Regions from separate parts of the Serratia sp. TSA_7 genome, predicted to be linked through region 2. Evidence: predicted binding sites of a transcription regulator. Region 2 holds the regulator's gene; the other holds the start of a gene.

Evidence for each region. The regulator ArgR, encoded in region 2, controls arginine synthesis, uptake and breakdown. The targets are predictions, from matches to a motif close to ANTGAATAAAAATACANT.
Region 1: a site for ArgR is predicted at 5,208-5,225, ahead of argC (N-acetyl-gamma-glutamyl-phosphate reductase). Genes of this name have one in related genera too.

The regions. Positions count from the first base shown of each region.
Region 1 is NZ_JBQZFU010000010.1:136,488-144,513, forward strand. Features, by position in the region: gene ACUTQW_RS22800 (LysE family transporter) at 1-252, shown strand, start outside; gene ACUTQW_RS22805 (helix-turn-helix domain-containing protein) at 249-1,037, opposite strand; gene ppc (phosphoenolpyruvate carboxylase) at 1,113-3,749, opposite strand; gene argE (acetylornithine deacetylase) at 4,010-5,155, opposite strand; gene argC (N-acetyl-gamma-glutamyl-phosphate reductase) at 5,372-6,376, shown strand; gene argB (acetylglutamate kinase) at 6,406-7,179, shown strand; gene ACUTQW_RS22830 (argininosuccinate synthase) at 7,205-8,026, shown strand, end outside.
Region 2 is NZ_JBQZFU010000003.1:81,290-89,315, reverse strand. Features, by position in the region: gene cgtA (Obg family GTPase CgtA) at 1-339, opposite strand, end outside; gene ACUTQW_RS12830 (DMT family transporter) at 356-1,327, opposite strand; gene rpmA (50S ribosomal protein L27) at 1,433-1,690, opposite strand; gene rplU (50S ribosomal protein L21) at 1,708-2,019, opposite strand; gene ispB (octaprenyl diphosphate synthase) at 2,289-3,260, shown strand; gene ACUTQW_RS12810 (DNA-binding protein) at 3,310-3,660, opposite strand; gene ACUTQW_RS12805 (helix-turn-helix domain-containing protein) at 3,842-4,102, shown strand; gene mdh (malate dehydrogenase) at 4,170-5,108, opposite strand; gene argR (transcriptional regulator ArgR) at 5,575-6,045, shown strand; gene yhcN (peroxide/acid stress response protein YhcN) at 6,451-6,714, shown strand; gene yhcN (peroxide/acid stress response protein YhcN) at 6,839-7,102, shown strand; gene mpl (UDP-N-acetylmuramate:L-alanyl-gamma-D-glutamyl-meso-diaminopimelate ligase) at 7,294-8,026, opposite strand, start outside.

The sequences.
Region 1 (8,026 bases), on a different contig from region 2:
CTGTGGTTTGCGGCGGTGGGCGGCGCGCTGATTTCACGTATGGGTCAGGGGGGGCCGGCGGCAACGTCGTGGTTCCTCTCCGGCTTTTTTATTGCCGGCGTGGTGTGGACGGCGGTGCTTTGTTCCGTTGGCAGCCTGGGCGGCAAAATGCTGGGGGCACGCCTGCTGAAATATTCTTACTTTGCTTCGGCGGTGATTTTTGGCTACTTCGCGCTGTACGTGGTGGTGTCGGGCTACCGTGAGTTTATTTAGCGGGTGAAGGATTGCAGATAGTGATGCGGCGTGATGCCCATCGTTTTGCGAAAAGCGTTAATAAAATGGCTTTGATCGTAAAAACCCAGGGCCAGCGCCACGTCCAGCGTGTGTTGATTCTGCCGCAACAGGTTACGCGCCTCCAGCAGCCGCAACTGCATGTGATATTGCAGCGGCGGCATGCCGACGCGTTGCCGGAACAGCCGGACAAAATGATATTTACTCATACCGCTGACCTGGGCCAACGTGTCCAGGCTGATTTTCAGCGTCAGGTTGTCGCGCATGAATTCCAGTGCCCGGCCGACGGTTTCCGTCGGTTGCGGGTGATCCGCGGTGCGATCGTCCAGCAGGGTACCCAGCAGCCACAGCAGATTTTGCTCTTGTTCAACGGCGTCGTGCGGAGTGCAGGCATAGCGGCAAATGGCGTCGAACAGCGCCGGGTTGCGCAGCACGCCTTCGGTCAGCGCCGGCGCCTGGCGATCGGAACTCAGGTTATGGTTGTTGGCCAGACTGCGCAGCAGTGATTGCGGTAAATGCACGCTGCAGAATTCGACTTGCTCGCTGCCAAATTGCGAGGACTGAATGCTGGCCGGGTTGTAAACGGTGATTTCGCCACCGCGTACCAGCGAGGTTTTGCCGTCCAGCCAAATCTGTTCGGTACCGCTCAAATTGGCGCTGATCACGTATTCATCGTGGGTGTGACGGGGGAAGGAGGCATTGATCGCCGTCAGGCGCGAGCATTCGATATCGTTGGCAACAAACCAGTCCGAGAGGGATAACGCCATCGCGCACCTCCGCGCCCGTCAGCGACACATAGAAAAACGGCTCCTGTGAACAGGAGCCGTGCTTTGACGCGCAACCTAGCCGGTGTTGCGCATGCCGGCGGCGACGCCGGCAATGGTGACCATCAATGCCTGTTCAACGCGGGTATCAGGATGTTCCTGCTGGCGCGAGCGGTGCAGCAGTTCTGCCTGCAGCACGTTCAGCGGATCGGTATACACGTTGCGCAGCGCGATGGATTCGGCGATCCACGGCAGATCCTCCATCAGGTGAGCGTCATTGGCGATGGTCAACACGACCTTGATGTCGCTTTCGAGCTGATCGCGCAGCTGCTGGCCCAGCGGCCACAGCGATTTGTCGACCAGGCGCTGATCGTAGTATTCCGCCAGCCACAGGTCGGCCTTGGCGAAGACCATTTCCAGCATGGCGATACGGGTAGAGAAGAACGGCCAGTCGCGGCACATGGCCTCCAACTGATTCTGTTTGCCGGCTTTCACCGCTTCCTGCAAACCTGCACCGGCACCCAGCCAGGCCGGCAGCATCAGGCGGTTCTGCGTCCAGGCGAAGATCCACGGAATGGCGCGCAGGCTTTCTACGCCGCCGTTTGGCTTGCGCTTGGCCGGGCGTGAACCCAGCGGCAGTTTACCCAGTTCCAGCTCCGGCGTTGCGGCGCGGAAGTAAGGCACGAAGTCCGGATTCTCGCGCACGTAGCCGCGGTACATTTTGCACGATGTCTCCGACAGGTCGTCCATCAGCGAACGCCACTCTTTCTTCGGCTCCGGCGGCGGCAACAGGTTGGCTTCCAGAACCGCGCCGGCATACAGCGCGAGGCTGCTGATGGCCACTTCCGGCAGGCCAAATTTGAAGCGAATCATCTCACCCTGCTCGGTCACGCGCAGGCCACCTTTCAGGCTGCCCGGAGGCTGCGACAGCAGCGCCGCATGCGCAGGCGCGCCGCCGCGACCAATCGAACCGCCACGGCCGTGGAACAGCGTTAACGCCACTCCGGCCTTTTCACAGGTTTTGATCAAGGCATCTTGCGCGCGGTACTGCGCCCAGGACGCGGCCATCACCCCGGCGTCTTTCGCCGAGTCGGAATAGCCGATCATCACCATCTGCTTGCCCTGGATAAAGCCGCGATACCAGTCGATATTCAGCAACTGGGTCATCACGTCGTCGGCGTTGTTCAGGTCGTCGAGGGTTTCGAACAGCGGCGCGACCGGCAGCGCAAACGGGCAACCGGCTTCTTTCAGCAGCAGATGGACCGCCAGCACGTCAGAAGGGGTGCGTGCCATGGAGATGACGTAGGCGGCGATGGAGCCTTGCGGCGCTTCGGCGATCACGCGGCAGGTTTCCAGCACTTCCTGGGTATCGGCACTCGGTTCCCACTTCAGCGGCACCAGCGGGCGTTTGGAATTCAGTTCGCGGATCAGGAATGCTTGTTTGTCGGCTTCTGACCAGCTTTCGTAGTCGCCGAGGCCCAGATAACGGGTCAGTTCGGCGATGGCTTCGGTATGGCGGTTGCTTTCCTGACGGACGTCGATACGCACCAGCGGCACGCCAAAGCAGCGAACGCGGCGCAGGGTATCCAGCAACTGACCGTTGGCAATGATGCTCATGCCGCAGGCCTGCAGCGACTGATAACAGGCGAACAACGGTTCCCACAGCTGATCGTTGCTTACCAGCAGGTCGTTCGGTTTCAGCACGCGTTCGCCTTTCAGGCGGCCTTCCAGATAGGCCTGAGAGCGCATCAACTGGCCGCGCAGCTGTTTCATGATTTCGCGGTACGGTTCCTGCACTTCGTCGCCACCGGCGAGGGCGCGCAATTCCGGAGTACATTCGGTCATCGACAGCTCGGACACCAACACCTGGATATCGCGGGTGAACAGGTCGCAGGCTTTCCAGCGGCTGAGCAGCAGCACGTGACGGGTGATTTCGGCGGTCACGTTCGGGTTACCGTCGCGGTCACCGCCCATCCAGGAGGTGAAACGCACCGGCACGGCTTCCGCCGGCAGGCTGTAATCGATGGAGTTTTCCAACTGCTCGTTGAATTCGCGCAGGAAGGCAGGCACCCCTTCCCACAGGCTGTTTTCCACCACCGCAAAGCCCCACTTGGCTTCGTCGATAGGCGAAGGGCGGTTTTTACGGATCTCGTCGGTGTGCCATGACTGGGCAACCAGCTGGCGCAGGCGGCGCATGATCTTGTTGCGCTCGTAATCGGCCAGATCGTTATGATCGAGTTGGCTCAGACAGGTGTTGACCTCAACCAGCTTGTGGATCAGGGTGCGGCGGGTTATTTCCGTCGGGTGCGCCGTCAGCACCAGCTCGATGGAGAGCTGAGAGACCGCATTTTGCAGCTCTTTGGTGCTGAGCTTTTTGTCTTTCAGCCGGGTGAACAGCTGGGCCAGCGCTTCGGGATTGCTGGCGGCTTCGCCATTGGGCGAAATGCTGTGGTACTGCTCGGCGACGTTGGTCAGATTAAGGAACTGGCTGAAGGCGCGCGCGACCGGCAGCAACTCGTCGTTGGACAGGTTCTGCAAGGTGGAAAGCAGCTCCTGACGATGCGCCTCGTTACCGGCACGTGAAGATTTGGAAAGCTTACGGATAGTTTCAACGCGATCGAGAATATGCTCGCCCAGCGCATCTTTGATGGTATCGCCGAGCAATTTGCCGAGCATACTGACATTACTTCGCATTGCCGAATATTGTTCGTTCATATAACCCCTGGCCCAGTTCTGTATGATTTTTTATCTTGTAAGTAAATTTCACGTGTCAGGCGAAGAGCGCCTGTTTCATCTCGCCACGTTCCTGTCCAATCGTCAATTGACACTATTTTTAGCAAAAAAACATCAAAATCGGCGCATTTTCTGAAATTTAATTACGGCACGCCGGTTATCAGTCTGGCTTATTATATTGTTTTGATACTTCTTAATAGGTAGGGGCGATGATAAATCATTACCCCTACCTTGTGTCAGGTTTATTGATGGCAAAAGTGCTCGACCAACTGGCCCAGCAGCTTGCGCGTCGGCTCGATAAACGCCGTATCGATGTATTCATCCGGCTGGTGCGCCTGGTTGATTGACCCCGGGCCGAGCACCAGCGTCGGGCACACCTGCTGGACGAACGGCGCCTCGGTGCAGTAGTTGACCACCTGAGTGCGGGTGCCCAGCAGTTTCTCAATCACCGCCACCATATGATGATCGGTCGGACACTCGTAGCCCGGGACCGAGGCATGCAGTTCTTCAATGTTCAGGCGGCCCGGCCAGCGCTGGCTGACCGGCTCCAGCGTCTGGTGCATCAGCTCGTTGATATTGTCGAGCGTCATGCCCGGCAGCGGACGAATGTCCAGGTGCAGTTCACAGCAGGCGCAGATGCGGTTGGCCGCGTCGCCGCCGCTGATATGGCCGAAGTTCATCGTCGGATAAGGCACGGCGAATGCCGGATTGTTGTAGCGCTCCTGCAGCGTTTTGCGCAGTTCCATCAGGCGGCCAATGGTTTCGTGCATCAAATCGATGGCGTTGACGCCGCGCGCCGGATCGCTCGAGTGGCCGGACTGGCCGACAATGCGGATGGCGTTGGCCATATGCCCCTTGTGCGCGCGCACCGGTTGCAGTGAGGTGGGCTCGCCGATAATCGCGAAATCCGGGCGGATGGCGGTCGAGGCGGCGAAATAACGCGCGCCGGCCATCGTCGTTTCTTCATCTGCGGTGGCCAGAATATACAGCGGCTTGGTCAGTTTGCCGGCATCGATGTCGCGCACGGCATCCAGAATAAAGGCAAAGAAGCCTTTCATGTCCGCAGTGCCCAGACCGTACAGCTTATTGTCGTGTTCGGTCAGGGTGAAGGGATCGCGCGTCCAGCGGCCTTCGTCATAAGGTACGGTGTCGGTGTGGCCCGCCAAAAGCAGGCCGCCGCTGCCTTCGCCGATGCTGGCGAGCAGGTTGAATTTGTTGCGGGTATCGGGCACCGGCTGTACGTCGACGCGAAAGCCCAAATCGGCAAACCATCCGGCCAGCAAGTTGATTAACGCTTCATTACTCTGATCGAGGGCGCCATCGGTGGCACTGATCGACGGAGTGGCGATCAACGCCCGGTACAGCTCAATAAATGGAGGTAATTTCATCTTCACTGTTGACAGCCTTTGGTTAGGGTAGTATCAATATTCATGCATTTATTTTGAATAAAAATACAGTAAGCTAGAGCGTAAGGGAACCCGATTCCCGGATGATTATAAAAACATCAACGCTCGACCACGTGGGTGAACGGCGAAACAACGCTGGTGAGCCCGGTTACCTGAGTCGAATACGACCACTCGTAAGCCAAGAAGGTGAAAGGCCACATGTTGAATACGCTGATCGTTGGTGCCAGCGGTTACGCCGGAGCGGAGCTCACGGCTTACCTGAATCGTCACCCACATATGAACATAACCGCATTAGCGGTTTCAGCGCAAAGTGCAGATGCAGGAAAATTGCTTTCTGATTTGCATCCCCAGTTAAAAGGCATCGTCGATCTGCCGTTACAACCGCTGGTTGACGTGGCTGCCGCCGCCGATGGCATCGACGTGGTGTTCCTGGCCACGGCGCACGAGGTCAGCCACGATATCGCGCCTTTGTTCCTGGCTGCGGGCTGTGTGGTGTTCGATCTGTCCGGTGCGTTCCGCGTAAAAGACGCCGGTTTCTATACCCAGTACTACGGTTTCGAGCATCAGCATCCTGAGCTGCTGGATCAGGCGGTATATGGCCTGGCGGAGTGGCAGAGCGAAAAAATCAAACAGGCGCAACTGATCGCCGTACCGGGCTGCTACCCGACGGCGGCGCAGTTGGCGCTGAAACCCTTGATCGATCAACAGCTGTTGAATCTTGACCAATGGCCGGTCATCAACGCCACCAGCGGCGTCAGCGGCGCGGGCCGCAAAGCCAGCGTGACCACCAGCTTCTGTGAAGTAAGTTTGCAGCCGTACGGTATCTTCAACCACCGTCATCACCCGGAAATCGTTGCGCATCTGGGTGTGCCGGTCATCTTCACGCCACATTTGGGTAACTTCCCGCGTGGTATTCTCGAAACCATCACCTGCCGTTTGAAAGCCGGCGTTACCGCGCAGGACGTGGCCGCAGCCTATCACGCCGCCTATGACGACAAACCGCTGGTGCGGCTGTACGACAAAGGCGTGCCGGCATTGAAAGCGGTGGTGGGCCTGCCGTTCTGCGATATCGGCTTTGCCGTTCAGGGCGAACACCTGATCGCGGTAGCGGCGGAAGACAACCTGTTGAAAGGCGCGGCTGCTCAGGCGGTGCAATGCCTGAATATCCGTTTTGGGTTCCCGGAAACCCAGTCATTACTTTAATGAATAACCAGCGTGGGATGTAAACAGCGATGAATCCGTTAATTATCAAGTTAGGTGGCGTGTTATTAGACAGTGAAGAGGCGCTGGAGCGTTTATTCACCGCCCTGGACAGCTACCGTCAGCAGCATCAGCGCCCGCTGGTTATCGTTCACGGCGGCGGTTGCCTGGTGGATGAGCTGATGAAACAACTTTCTCTGCCGGTGGTGAAGAAAAACGGCCTGCGGGTGACCCCTGCTGGCCAGATCGACATCATTACCGGCGCGCTGGCCGGTACTGCCAACAAGACCCTGCTGGCGTGGGCCATCAAGCACCGGATCAATGCGGTGGGCCTGAGCCTGGCGGACGGCGGCAGCGTTTCCGTGACCCAACTCGATCCGGCGCTGGGCCACGTAGGCAACGCGCAACCGGGTTCACCGGTGCTGCTCAATACCCTGCTGGGCGCTGGCTACCTGCCGGTGATCAGTTCTATCGGCATCACCGCCGAAGGGGAATTAATGAATGTGAACGCCGATCAGGCGGCGACGGCCCTGGCCGCCACGCTGGGTGCGGATTTGATCCTGCTGTCGGATGTCAGTGGCATTCTCGATGGGAAAGGGCAACGCATTGCAGAAATGACGGCACAAAAAGCGGAACAACTGATTGCCCAAGGCATCATCACCGATGGTATGGTGGTGAAGGTGAATGCGGCGCTCGACGCGGCCCGCACCCTTGGCCGGCCGGTGGATATCGCCAGCTGGCGCCATGCCGATCAGCTTCCAGCTCTGTTTAACGGCGTGTCGATTGGCACCCGGATCCTCGCTTAAATTTAGAATTAAAAAGGAAAAGACCATGCAAAACCAAGGCATCAAAAAAATCGTTCTGGCGTACTCTGGCGGCCTGGATACTTCGGCCATCATTCCTTGGCTGAAAGAAAACTACGGCGGCTGCGAAGTGGTGGCGTTCGTGGCGGATATCGGCCAGGAGCGCAGCGATCTGGAAGGCGTGGAGCAAAAAGCCCTGCAATCCGGTGCCTCTGAGTGTCACGTGGTTGATCTGCGTGAAGAATTCATCCGCGATTACGTTTATCCGGTTCTGCAGACCGGTGCGCTGTATGAAGGCAGCTACCTGTTGGGCACGTCAATGGCGCGCCCGATTATCGCTAAAGCGCAGGTTGAGCTGGCGTTGAAGGTCGGCGCTGATGCGCTGTGCCACGGTGCAACCGGCAAAGGTAATGACCAGGTGCGTTTCGAAACCACCTACACCGCGCTGGCACCACACCTGAAAGTGGTTGCGCCTTGGCGTGAGTGGAACCTGCGTTCCCGTGAAGCGCTGCTGGATTACCTGAAAGAGCGCAATATCCCAACGACTGCGTCGCTGGAAAAAATCTACAGCCGTGACGAGAACGCCTGGCATATCTCTACCGAAGGCGGCGTGCTGGAAAGCCCGTGGAATGCCCCGAACAAAGACTGCTGGGTTTGGACCGTAGATCCGCAGGAAGCGCCGGACCAGCCTGAGCAAGTGACCATCACCGTAGAAAAAGGCCGCGTCGTGGCGGTTAACGGTGAAGCCTTGAGCCCATACAAATGTCTGGAAACCCTGAACGTGCTGGGCGCCAAACATGGCGTGGGCCGGATCGACATCGTGGAAAACCGTCTGGTAGGCATCAAATCT
Region 2 (8,026 bases):
TTGGCCGTGGCGGGTCATGTCACCGAGGATCTCGCCGGTGCCCTGATCCTGCACGCGAGTACCGACCGGCACCTTGACGGTAATGTCTTTGCCACGCTTACCGGTACAGTCACGGCTCTGGCCATTCTGACCGCGTTCGGCACGGAAAGATTTCTCAAAGCGGTAGTCGATCAACGTATTGAGGTTTTCGTCCGCCAGCAGATAGACGTCACCGCCGTCACCGCCGTCGCCGCCATCCGGCCCACCGTTCGGGATATACTTTTCGCGGCGGAAGCTGACACAACCATTACCACCGTCACCTGCAACGACCAAAATCGCTGCTTCATCTACAAACTTCATTTACCGTCTCCGTAAATCATTCACCGGGCTGCTTTAAAGGAGCAACCAGGTTGGTTTCTGCCCGTCGCGGCCACCACCGGTGACCAATTGCGGAAAACATGGCGCCCGCTACCACCACGAAAGCACCGATATAGCCGACGACATTCAATGCCGGGGCGGCGAATACGTGTGGCCAGGCCAGCGCCAATAAATCTGAAAACAGCAGGGTAAACAGCGGCGTCAGCGTGATTAACGCACTCACCTGCGCCGCCTGCCAGCGCGCCATGGCTTCCGCCAGTGCGCCATAGCCAATCAACGTGTTGGCGCCACAAAACAGCAGGCAGGCCAATTGCCAACCGCTGAGCTGGGAAATCAGCTCTGGCCGGGCCAGAGGGAACAGCGCCACTGCACATAAAGTGTACAACATTACCAGGATCTGCGGCGAGGCCAATCGGCGCAGCAATACTTTCTGCGCAACGCCATAAGTCACCCAAACCATCGCCGCACAGACACCCAACAGCACCCCAAGGGTGTAATCCGTCAGGCGGGTGAAAATCTCAATCAGACTGACATTGAAAAACAGCATCAGTCCACAGATCAACATTAGCGCGCCAATCACTTGGGTGATACGCATGCGTTCTTTTAAAATCAACACGCTGGCGAACATCATACCCACCGGCGACAGCTGGCCGATCACCTGCGATGCCGTCGGGCTGAGATACTGCAGCGAAGAACTGAAGAAGATAAAATTCCCCAACAGGCCCGCAGTGGCGACAGCCAGTATTAACAACCAGCGCGGCTGACGGAACATTTTTACCGGGGGCAGCCTGCCGCGTATCGCCAGAATGGTCCCCAGACCGAGAGCAGCAAGGGTAAATCGATACCAAACGATGGTAAATGGATCCATCACTACCAGCACTTCTTTCATCGCAATCGGCAACGCACCCCAGCAAATCGCCGTAGTCACCGCCAGAGAAATGCCAATTCCGACCTGCTGTTTCGTTTCCATCTTACCTTTGCCAACGCTGACGGGCCGGTACATAAGCAGCCCATAAATGTAAAAAGCCCCGCAACGAGTTGCGGGGCTTACATCTATTTAGTAAGGCTCGGAAAATTATTCAGCTTCGATGCTGATGAATTTACGATTGCTCGGGCCTTTAACTTCGAACTTGACTTTACCGTCTTTCAAAGCAAACAGAGTGTGGTCTTTGCCGCAACCCACGTTGGTACCAGCGTGGAATTTGGTGCCGCGCTGACGAACGATGATGCTGCCTGCCAGTACTGCTTCGCCGCCAAAGCGTTTTACGCCCAGACGTTTAGCTTCTGAATCGCGACCGTTACGAGTCGAGCCGCCAGCCTTTTTGTGTGCCATTAATCCGCTCTCCTAACTTAAGCGCTGATGCCGGTGATTTTAACGTCAGTGAACCACTGACGGTGGCCCTGCTGCTTACGGTGGTGCTTACGACGACGAAACTTAACAATCTTAATTTTCTCGCCACGACCGTGAGCAACTACTTCAGCTTTGATCTTACCGCCATCGACGAAAGGAACGCCGATTTTGATATCTTCGCCATTAGCGATCATCAGAATCTGGTCAAACTCAACCGCTTCACCAGTTGCGATGTCCAGCTTTTCCAAGCGAACGGTCTGACCTTCGCTTACTCGGTGTTGTTTACCACCACTTTGGAAAACCGCGTACATATAAAACTCCGCTTTCCGCGTGCCCAACTGTTTAGTACAGAGCGCGCTATAAATATTCACAATAGGGCGCGAATTCTACGCAATAATCCCGCGTATGACAAGAGCAGAATAAGACCAGAAGCAGAAAAAAGAAGAAAAAAAGCACAGTTTCTTTCATGGCGTTTATCTGAGCCGTTTTTCAAGTACAATCAGGAGGACAGTTACCGCCATGTACCGATGTGAGCAGCGATCTCAACGCGGTGAAGAGAAACACAGCTGAAAAAAATACAATGAACCTAGAGCAAATTACCGAGTTAACCGCGCAAGATATGGCGGCCGTGAACGCAACAATTCTCGAACAGCTGAATTCCGATGTCACACTCATCAATCAGCTTGGCTATTACATTATCAGCGGTGGCGGTAAACGCATCCGCCCGATGATCGCCGTTCTGGCGGCGCGGGCATTGCATTATCAAGGTGATAAGCACATTACCGTTGCTGCGCTGATCGAATTCATTCATACCGCGACTCTGCTGCATGATGACGTGGTGGATGAATCCGACATGCGACGCGGCAAGGCTACCGCCAATGCCGCGTTCGGCAATGCTGCCAGCGTGCTGGTGGGCGACTTCATTTATACCCGCGCTTTCCAGATGATGACCAGCCTGGAATCACTCCGCGTGCTGGCGCTGATGTCCGAAGCGGTCAACGTCATTGCTGAAGGTGAAGTGCTGCAGTTAATGAACGTGAACGATCCGGACATCACCGAAGAAAGCTATATGCGGGTAATCTACAGCAAAACCGCTCGTCTGTTTGAAGCGGCGGCGCAATCGTCAGCGATCCTTTCAGAGGCCAGCGAAGCAGAAGAAAAAGCGCTGCAGGATTACGGCCGTTATCTCGGCACCGCTTTCCAGTTGATCGACGATCTGCTCGATTACAGCGCCGACGGCAGCACCCTGGGTAAAAATACCGGTGACGATCTGAACGAAGGGAAGCCCACACTGCCCTTGCTGCACGCCATGCGTAACGGCAACAGCGCGCAAACGGCCATGATCCGCGAAGCCATTGAGCAAGGCAGCGGCCGTCATCTGCTGGAACCGGTTTTACAGGCCATGCAACAGTGCGGTTCGCTTGAATATACCCGCCAACGCGCCGAAGAAGAAGCCGATAAGGCGATTGCCGCGCTGCAAGTTCTGCCGGAATCCCCTCATCGCTCCGCGTTGGAAGGATTAGCGCACCTTGCGGTTCAGCGAGATTTTTGAGAAACAAAAAACTTAAGCAGTTTCTACAGACCCGCAGCGCGGGTCTGTTTCACTTCCCCTCTGTAATACGCGCCAGCAGGCTACCTATGCCTTCACGCATCAGGAACGCCAATACTTTGTCACGCTCGGTTTCCGTCAGGTGATAGTAATATTCAATCCATACCGCCAACGGATCCTTTCGCTCGATGTCATAAATAGCCGGATCTTCTTTCATCATCAGTAAGTTGCGCGTACCTGACGGTAAGCTGTCAATATGATATTCCAGCGCCTTTCCCTGCACGCCTTTACGCCGGCGGCTGATCCAGCCATCACGACGCGCCATCAAATTTATTCCCTGTGGTGAAGAGGGTAATCCTGCAATGCCTGTAAGTTCCTTGGCGGCAAACCACTCTTTTTTCATAGCCATGATCTCTGAGGAAAATGTGCAAAGATATTTTTTAGAAATTAATGAGATATTTTTTTGGAAATTTAGTGGTATTCTAATTTCCGTATAAGCGTTTCATGTTGTTCAAACGATTAATCTTGACCTGTTAGTTATACCACTAACAGAACTTTCGCTAATCAAAAAAGGGAATGCAAACATGAATTCAAGGAACAAGGACTGGCACCCGGCGGATATCATTGCAGCTTTACGTAAGAAGGGAACGACACTGGCGGCGGTATCCCGCAAAGCGGGGCTTAGTTCATCAACACTGGCAAACGCGCTATCTCGGCCCTGGCCAAAAGGGGAATGGCTGATTGCCGAAGCGCTGGACATCCATCCTGCCGAGATCTGGCCAAGCCGCTATTTCGACCCGCACACCAACGACCTGCTGAATCGAAAAGCCCGTATCAGGTCATGATTCGGGCATAAAAAAACCGCCGGTGCGATGTCCGGCGGCTTGTGCATACTCATGCGTCCTGGGTTGATCAGTTATTGATAAACTTTTCGCCCAGTTCGATATCTTTATGCAGAACATCCAGCATCTCTTCCAACGCTTTCTGCTCGAACGCGCTCAGAGTACCGATGTCTTTACGTTCTTCTACGCCATTTTTGCCCAGCAGCAGTGGCTGTGCGAAGAAGCGGGCATATTTGCCGTCACCTTCCACATAAGCGCATTCCACCACGCCCGCTTCGCCTTGCAGCGCACGAACCAGAGACAGACCGAAACGCGCCGCCGCCTGACCCATTGACAGAGTTGCGGACCCGCCGCCGGCTTTGGCTTCAACCACTTCAGTACCCGCATTCTGGATACGCTTGGTCAGATCCGCCACTTCCTGTTCGGTAAAGCTCACGCCCGGGATCTGTGACAACAGTGGCAGAATGGTCACGCCAGAATGCCCGCCGATAACCGGCACGTTCAGCTCTTCCGGCTGCTTGCCTTTCAGCTCAGCCACGAAGGTGTTGGAACGGATGATATCCAGCGAGGTCACGCCAAACAGTTTGTTTTTGTCGTAAACACCGGCTTTCTTCAGCACTTCTGCCGCGATTGCCACGGTGGTGTTTACCGGGTTGGTGATAATGCCGATGCAGGCTTTCGGGCAGGTTGTTGCCACTTGCTGGATCAGATTACGCACGATGCCTGCGTTGACATTGAACAGATCTGAACGATCCATACCAGGTTTACGCGCAACGCCGGCAGAAATCAGCACTACGTCTGCACCATGCAGAGCCGGAGTAGCATCTTCGCCGCTGAAGCCTTTGATTTTAACTGCGGTAGGGATGTGGCTTAAGTCGACGGCAACGCCTGGGGTAACGGGGGCAATGTCGTAGAGAGAGAGTTCAGAACCTGAAGGAAGCTGGGTTTTGAGTAGAAGGGCGAGGGCCTGGCCGATACCGCCAGCAGCACCGAGAACTGCAACTTTCATCCTATACTCCTTTATTATCTTAAATATATAAAGCGCCGTGAATATGTTGGTTACGGACCTTAAATTATTACACCTTTAAAAACAATCTCTTAACAGTCTGTTTGAGAACTGGCGCAATAAAACAGCCGATGTCGCGCTCATTTTAAATTAAATGGCTTACACATTAAGGGCATAGCGCACATTAATCAAAAATAGTGCGAGGTTATTCACAAGCAAGTTAACCGGCGGTTACATTACACCCTTACACAACATCAGAACAACATCATTTTAATAACATTTTCTTTACCGCCACGGGCCGCTTTTTCGGTCGCTGAAAGGGCATATTCATGGGGTACGGATTTTGTTAAAATCCCGCCCTTTCCTCATTGTCCGGGCAGCATTGTTTTCTTCGGACGTCCTCTTATTGCATAAAAATTCATTTATATGCATAATAATCACTTCTATTGTCAACATTCCACGGTGCAAAATGCGTAATCCCGCAAAGCAGGAAGATCTGATCAAGGCGTTTAAAGCGTTATTGAAAGAAGAAAAATTCAGTTCTCAAGGCGAGATCGTTTTGGCGCTGCAAGAAGAAGGCTTCGAAAACATCAACCAATCCAAAGTATCGCGCATGCTGACCAAGTTCGGCGCGGTGCGTACCCGCAATGCCAAAATGGAAATGGTGTATTGCCTTCCAGCCGAGCTCGGCGTGCCGACCACCACCAGCCCACTGAAAAATTTGGTGCTGGATGTCGATCACAACGATGCCGTAGTGGTCATCCATACCAGCCCCGGCGCCGCACAGCTGATCGCCCGCCTGCTGGATTCCCTGGGTAAATCCGAAGGCATACTCGGCACCATCGCCGGTGACGACACCATTTTCGTTACCCCAGCCAGCAGCTTTACCGCTCGCCAGTTGTACGAAGCCATTCTGTCGCTGTTCGAACAAGAGTTATGATGCTCAACGCTAACAAAATGCGGCTGACGGTCGCGTTTTGTTAGCGCTTCTTTAACTCTGTCTTTACCTTTCCCCCGCGCCCTACCACGTTTAAAACCTGATTTCCGCCTTGTTACGGCACATTCCAATGACATTTATATAAAGCCAGCGATAGCTGCTGCCCTTTTCCGCACATTTGGTCAAAAACACTTACCTTATTGAAATTACATAAATTTAACATCAAAAGAACGTTTTATGAGCGTTTTTTATTCCATATGGTTATTAAAAATAAGAGACGCCATAATAAAGTTTCACTAGAAACTGTTAGCCAGCTATTAATTTTTAGAGTTACTAGATGTATACTCATTTCCGTGACGTAAATCACAGTTCATTGGAACTGATAAAAGAATACGATAAGGTGAGATCATGAAAATTAAAGCTACCGTTGCAACACTAAGCCTCCTGTCTGTGCTTTCCTTTGGCGCATTTGCAGCACAATCCGTTGATGCAGATCAGGCAGCCAAACTGCAGTCCGCAGGCACCATTACCGTCAGCGGCATTGCCGGCACCCCTTCAGATATTCGTCAGGCGCTGTCTGAAAAAGCCGATGCCCGTGGCGCGACCGCTTACCGCGTGATCGAAGCGCGTAACGAAGGCAACTACCACGCTACGGCTGAAATTTATAAATAAGACCCCGGCATTACCCGGCAACGGGCAATAAATCTCTGGAAACCAGCATTACCGATAACAGCTTTCAAGAATAATAAACGCTGTAAAGCCCTTCCTGGCTGTTATCGCAACAGGACCCACGACCATGAACATGAAAATGACCCTCGCTGCAATGAGCCTGATGTCTGCCCTTTCGTTCGGCGCTTCAGCCGCTACGTTGATCACCAATGACCAGACCGGCGATCTTCAGTCTGTCGGCACCATTACCGCCAGTGGCGTAACCGGTGCACCTTCGGATATTCGTCAGGCGTTGTCCGACAAAGCCGATAAGCAAGGCGCTAAAGCGTACCGAGTGATCGAAGCCTACGAAAACGGCAACTGGCACGCGACTGCCGAAATCTACAAATAACAATTCAGAGAGCGCGGTTGCCGAACTGATTACCCTCGTCACTGCCACTGCCGAGTTCCGTGGTAACCGCTGATTCTCTGAAGAAGTCTCGTCGTCCTATCCGACGAACCCCGTTGCCCTCGCTCGCGAGGGCTTTTTTATAGGCGAAAAAAAGGGCCGCAAACGGCCCTTTCTCGAATCAACCCTGTCGATCAGTAGGTGACTTTCGGCTCTGGCTTGTTGGCCAGAGCTTCCAGCAGCCGATCGTGGATCCCGCCGAACCCGCCGTTGCTCATCACCAGGATATGGTCACCCGGCTGGGCGGTTCTCACAATCATGTCCACCAAGGTGCCGAGATCGGCACTCCAGTGGGCCGGCTGCACGCAGGCTTCCGCCACTTCCGCCACCTGCCAGGGAATATGGTGCGGCTGGAACAGGAATACCTCATCGGCACGGCCAAGCGATGGCGCCAAATCGTTCTTGCTGATACCCATTTTCATGGTATTGGAGCGTGGTTCAAGCACCGCCAGAATACGGGCGGTGCCGCCCACTTTACCGCGCAGAGCGGCCAGGGTCGCCAGGATCGCCGTTGGGTGATGCGCAAAATCGTCATACACCGTGACGCCATTGGCTTCACCGCGCAACTCCAGGCGGCGACGGGCATTGATGAAATCGCCGAGCACGGCGCAGGCGTCCGCAGGCTGCACGCCAACGTGACGTGCGGCAGCAATCGCCATCAGGCCATTATGCATATTGTGTTCGCCCACCAGCGCCCATTTCACCTCGCCCGCTTTTTCGCCATCGAGGAACACTTCATAGTGGCTGGCGTCCGGCGTCAGCTTGTGCGCCCGCCATGCGCCTTCTTCCCCGACCAACTCCTGCTCGCTCCAACACCCCATCGCCATCACCTGTTTCAGGTGGTTGTCGTTATCAGGCAAAATGATC